One region of the Bacillus kalamii genome, then DNA from elsewhere that is predicted to be linked to it. Evidence: predicted binding sites of a transcription regulator. Region 1 holds the regulator's gene; the other holds the start of a gene.
What was found. Region 1 encodes Rex, which represses fermentation and respiration genes when NADH is low (regulators of the CRP and FNR family bind a similar motif). Its sites were predicted from a motif close to TTGTGAAATATTTCACAA; they were not measured.
Positions count from the first base shown of each region.

Region 2: a site for Rex is predicted at 1,390-1,407, ahead of pflB (formate C-acetyltransferase). Genes of this name have one in related genera too.

Region 1 is NZ_JBDFMI010000006.1:918,051-921,232, forward strand. Features, by position in the region: gene ABC357_RS22440 (ABC-F family ATP-binding cassette domain-containing protein) at 1-545, opposite strand, end outside; gene ABC357_RS22445 (redox-sensing transcriptional repressor Rex) at 1,101-1,784, shown strand; gene ABC357_RS22450 (YdiK family protein) at 1,832-2,035, opposite strand; gene ABC357_RS22455 (CPBP family intramembrane glutamic endopeptidase) at 2,032-2,763, opposite strand; gene groES (co-chaperone GroES) at 3,073-3,182, shown strand, end outside.
Region 2 is NZ_JBDFMI010000006.1:1,177,933-1,181,114, forward strand. Features, by position in the region: gene pflB (formate C-acetyltransferase) at 1-1,271, opposite strand, end outside; gene ABC357_RS23605 (C40 family peptidase) at 1,721-2,182, opposite strand; gene motA (flagellar motor stator protein MotA) at 2,559-3,182, shown strand, end outside.

The DNA.
Region 1 (3,182 bases):
AGCAGGAGCTTCCCTAACGCCAATCTTGTCCTTTGCCCGCCGCTTAAAGAAGAGACGGGTGTTTCGTAATCGAATTGCTGGAATTGAAGGCCATGCAGGACGGAGCGGATATCTGCTTCATACTGATAGCCCCCTTTTTCCTTAAAGGCAATTTGTAACTCATCGTATTCACGCATGATTTGCTGGTAGAGCACTTCATTATTATATGTTTCCGGTAGAGTCATTTTTTCCTCAAGCGAACGGAGCTTTCTTTCCAGATCAATCAGATGGGCAAAGACAGTCAGCATCTCCTCCCATATGGTCTTATCCGATTCAAGGCCTGTATTTTGAGCTAAATAACCGAACGTTAAGTCTTTTGGTTTGATTATTTCTCCTCCATCATAGGATAATTGCCCTGCGATGATTTTCAGGAGAGTTGATTTTCCGGCTCCGTTTCTTCCGACCAAGCCGATGCGGTCCCTTTGCTGGACTTCCAGTTTTATATCAGAAAGGACTTTTTCAGCCCCAAAGTATTTAGAGATTCTATTAACTTGTAGAACGATCATAATTTTTTCACCTCGGTTGTCATAGTTGTAGTGTAAACGATAAAAGGGTCAATGGGCAATTATGTAAAGCTTCTTTTGTGAAATGCAATACAAACTTTTGCACAAAGAAAGGAAAATAGTGTATGATTTAACGTAGGGGCTAATCTGCACGTTCAGATCAGTCCGGCAACTATCAATAGACATTCACATCAGTAAGAGTGCACATACAAACATTCCATCCGTGTACTGTTTGGTTATACAGCAAGTTACGTGCTATTATGTTGCTATCCTGTTATGTCCATGGATAAACCATGCACCTATTAGTTGTTGAAAAATCAAAATTTTTGATTATGTTTGACAATAACGGATAAAAAGGCGATAGGGGACAGTACGGGAATGAAAGCGTTAACAGGGATGCGCATTTGCGCAGTGAGCTTTACTTACTCCGAACGGTCAATTACTTCCTAATCAAAAGGTTAAGCCTTTTATTTAGGAAAAAAAGGAGTATCATCAGACCCTGATTATTATAGACAAAAATTAGTAAGAATGAGCAGAATATATTGGGGGGAGTTATTTATGCCGCATGATACATTAAAAATCCCGCAAGCAACGGCGAAGCGTTTACCGTTGTATTATCGGTTCTTAAAGAATTTGCATTCATCAGGAAAACAAAGAGTTTCTTCCGCAGAATTAAGTGAAGCGGTAAAAGTGGATTCAGCAACTATCCGCAGGGATTTTTCGTACTTTGGAGCGCTTGGCAAGAAAGGCTATGGCTATAATGTCAATTATTTATTATCTTTTTTCCGTAAAACACTTGACCAGGATGAGCTGACCAAAGTTGCGTTGATCGGGGTAGGGAATTTAGGGACCGCTTTTTTGCACTATAATTTCTTGAAAAATAATAATACGAAAATCGAAATGGCTTTTGATGTTTCGGAGGATAAAGTGGGTACGAAGATAGGGGAAGTAGAAATTTATCATATGGATGAAATGGAGGAACGCCTTCAGAAAGAGGGAGTTTCTGTTGCGATTTTGACAGTGCCTGCTAAAGTGGCACAGCCAATTACAGATCGTCTTGTCCATTCCAATGTGCAGGGAATCCTGAATTTTACGCCTGCGCGATTAAATGTGCCTGCTTCCATTCGTGTGCACCATATCGATCTTGCCGTTGAATTGCAGTCGCTTGTCTATTTTCTGAAGCATTATCCGATGGAGGATACTCATCATACCGATGATGAAACACCATTGTTCGAGAATTGAACATGAAAAAACCGATCATGCTAGGATCGGTTTTTTTGTATACTTTTTTATTTCTTTTTCATACGCATCAGACGGAAATGGAGCATAAGCAGCCGGATGCCTGTCCCAAAATCGATTGTGGCAAGAAAGACGATTAAAAAAGAAAATAAGTTCCAGCCATCCTGTGATACGTAGTTGATGGCCAGGAACGTGAAGACGATGCCAAGAACTATATACAGCAAGCCAGAGGCTAAAGGTGATTGACGTCTCATAATATTCCTCCAATAATGCTTTGTACGGTTTCAATAGATTGCATGATATCATCGTACTTCAATTGGACGATGACAACCAGCGTGTTCATCATGACATGGGCGAAGATGGGGACCAATATGCGATTCGTCCGTACATAGAGAAAGGCAAATGTGAACCCAATGGCTGAATAAAGCAGGATATGCGGCAGCTCCCTGTGCGCCAATCCAAAAATGACCGAGCTGACCAAAGCAGAAATGAAGAAGTTATACTTTTTGTATATGGTTCCGAAAATGATTTTCCGAAACACAATCTCTTCAAGAATTGGGCCAATTATGCTGGTTAAGATAACGAAAAGAGGGATGCTCTTAATCATTTGCATAATGAATGACGTGTTTTCCGATACGGTATTTATGCCAACCAATTGTTCAATTCGGACGGCGATATTCTGAGCGAATATCGCGATGAAAATTCCGCCGATCGCCCAGGCGATGGAAATGCCAACGGATGCTTTCGGTTTGTCGCGGAGGTTGCCTTCACCGGCAGAGCGTTCTTTCCGAAGCAGCCACAGGATGATGAACAAAGTTGCCAGGAAAGCGAAAATGGACCAATACGCATAACCATTAAGGATTGCCTTCTGTTCAGGCACCCCGGCCATCTTCCATATGAACGTAAAGAGCGGTGTCCCGAAAAATGGCGATAAAAGCATACACACATAAGTGATTAAAATCAATATATATTCTTTTTTCACTGAGTTAACTCCTTTAAAAAAGCACTTATGAGTATTGTACTTCTTTTTAGGGAAAGGTTACAAACGATTCCGGTTAATTGCTTGCTTAGGATTGTAATAGTAATGCCTTTTATGGCCCATACTGTAGAAGGTTACATCAATTTGTTGAGGCAAATGGCAAATCATGTAGAAAAAACGGGGATTTTTTTTAAAGTGAAATACTTGAAAAAAAGAGCAAATTTCATTATGATAATAATTGTGTTAGCACTCATTAGTGTTGAGTGCTAATAGATAATCTATCGTGAGTTAAAATTGAGGAGGGTGTTTTTCTTGTTAAAACCATTAGGAGATCGCGTTATTATTGAACTAGTTCAATCTGAAGAAAAAACTGCAAGCGGTATCGTACTGCCTGATACTGCAAAGGAAAAGCCTCAAGAAGG
Region 2 (3,182 bases), 260 kb from region 1:
TTAGCGCGTGCACCGAAGAATTGCATTTGTTTACCGATTCGCATAGCGGATACACAGCAGGCAATTCCATAGTCATCACCATATTCAAGTCTCATCAAATCATCATTTTCATATTGAATCGCACTTGTTTGAATACTCATTTTCGCACAGAATTTCTTGAATGCTTCAGGTAGCTTAGTTGACCATAGTACAGTCAAGTTTGGCTCTGGTGCAGGTCCAAGGTTTGATAAAGTGTGCAAGAATCGGAATGAGTTCTTTGTCACCAAAGGAGTGCCATCAAGTGATACACCGCCGATTGATTCAGTTACCCAAGTTGGGTCGCCACTGAATAGTTCATTGTAATCCGGTGTTCTTGCAAATTTTACAAGGCGAAGCTTCATAACAAAGTGATCAACTAGTTCTTGTGCTTCCACTTCTGTTAATGAACCGTTTTTCAAATCTCTGTCTACATAGATATCAAGGAAACTCGATACACGGCCAAGGCTCATTGCTGCGCCGTTTTGTTCTTTAATGGCAGCTAGGTAAGCGAAGTATACCCATTGGAATGCTTCACGTGCATTTTGAGCAGGAGCAGAAATATCAAAGCCATGGCTTGCTGCCATTTGTTTTAATTCGCTTAAAGAACGGATTTGCTCAGCAAGCTCTTCGCGAAGTTTGATTGTATCCTCTGACATGGTTGAGCTTGTATTGTTCAAATCTCTTTTCTTTTCTTCAATCAAGAAGTCCACACCATAAAGTGCAACGCGGCGATAGTCACCGATAATGCGTCCACGGCCGTAAGCGTCCGGAAGACCAGTGATGATTCCCGCTTTACGGGCCATTTTCATTTCTGGTGTATAGGCGTCGAATACACCTTGGTTGTGGGTTTTACGGTATTTAGTAAAGATTTCTTCTACTTCCTTATCAACATGGAAGCCATAAGCCTCAGCTGCATTTTCAGCCATGCGGATTCCTCCGAACGGTTGAAGGGAACGCTTGAATGGCGCATCCGTCTGGAAACCTACAACTGTTTCAAGGTCTTTGTTTAAGTAGCCTGGTTCGTGTGATGTAATAGATGATACGATTTTTGTATCAAGATCAAGTACACCGCCAGCTTCACGTTCTTTTTTTGAAAGATCCATTACTTGTTCCCAAAGCTTTGAAGTTGCTTCAGTTGGACCTTCCAAGAATGAGTCATCATCCTCGTATACATTAATGTTTTTTATAATAAAGTCACGCACATTGATTTCTTTGTTCCAGATACCTGCTTGGAAGCCTTTCCACTGTTCCATAAAATATTCCACCTCTCTAAAATTTCGAGTAAAACAGATTCGTTTTTTTCTATATAACAGATTATACATATAGCATACTCTCCTTCATAGATTCATTCTCATATTAAAAATGAACTATTTGTGAACTTATACACATAAATTAAGCAATTTGGATATATGTAGGCGAATACCAAGGGATGATAGTGCTTACATTTTGAATTTATTGTCTATTAAAGGGAATCTTTCTATGATTCTCCTTAATATGTAAACAGTGTTTTGAGAGAGTATTTTAAAAATTATACCTTCTGTAGTAGAGGGATAGTGCAACTGTACTATTTTTACTGATGCAACAGGGGAAACAGATACTGGAAAGGCAGAGTGGAGGTTAGACATAATAAAAACATCCTGAGATGATCAGGATGTTTGGTCGGCGGCGATAGGTGGTAAGTGAAAAGAAATTGTTTCTTTCCTTACAATCTTCTTGCTCCTATGTATTTTGGATTCCAATAGCTATTGGATAAAGAATCAATTGTCACGCCTCTTGATGTAGATGCGTGCATGAAACTATTATTCCCGACAAAAATGCCGACGTGGGAAGGTCCTTTCTTATATGTAGAGAAGAATACCATGTCCCCTTTTTGGAGCTGTTTTTGCTGTACAGCCTTTCCTTTATTGAAAAGCTGAGTTGTTGTGCGGGGAAGTTTCTGGCCAGTAGCTTTTGAATATGTATATCCAACAAATCCTGAGCAATCGAAGCCTTTAGGAGTTGTTCCGCCAAACCGGTATGCTGTACCTATGTATTGCTTACCCACTGAAATGATTTTTTCCTGGGTGCTTGCTGAATTATAAGAAGCTGCTTGAGTATCAGTCGGCATCAATAATGCGCATACAATAGACAGAGTAACAATAGACGAAACAACTAATTTCTTCATAAATTCCTCCGGACTCTTTTAGTAGAATAGGTTGATAGGCTTACTATATCAAAGAACCTTTTTTTTGTGATTTACAGTAAGATTAAGTTTTATTACGGAAATATTACACACTTTGACAAAATTATGTTTGTTCAGACAAAAGTAAACAAGGCAGACTGATGAAGACTATTTTTTATTTAATAGAAATGAGTCTTTTTTTATTGGATAAATAGTCCTTTTTTTATAAAAAAGAGTATCTTGCTTTTTGTTACAAAAGGCCTGCTTATGTCCAGTTTTTTGTCAAAGGCAATAAAAGTTGCATAAAAACGCTCATCGATTCTTCATTCCTACCGATAAGAATGGTAGAAAAGAAATTATATGAAGTCGGGTGAGTTTCATGGATAAAACATCCATCATAGGTGTTATATTAGGGATTCTTGCTGTTGGGGTAGGTATGGTGCTTAAAGGAGTCAGCATCACAGCTCTACTGAATCCTGCTGCTATTTTAATTATTATTGTTGGGACAATTGCCGCAGTGACGATTGCATTCCCTACAAATGAAATCAAACGAATACCCAAGCTGTTTCGGATTTTGTTTACAGAAAAGAAAGTGACCAAGCAAGAAGAATTAATCAAAACGTTTTCGGAATGGGCTGTTATTGCCCGAAAAGAAGGCCTGCTTGCTCTTGAAGGCATTTCAGAAAGCGTGGATGATCCTTTTCTCCGCAATGGCTTAAACCTGGCAGTGGAGGGACAAAGTGCAGATTATATAAGAGATATATTGACCGAAGAAATAGATGCGATGGAGGAACGCCATCAATCAGGAGCAGCTATTTTTTCGCAGGCTGGTACATACGCACCCACACTCGGAGTTTTAGGGGCAGTTATCGGCTTGATTGCCGCCCTGTCCCATATGGATAAAATTGAAGAATTGAGTAAGGCCATTTCGGCTGCCTTTGTTGCAACCCTGATGGGGATCTTCACCGGATATGTTTTATGGCATCCTTTTGCCAATAAATTA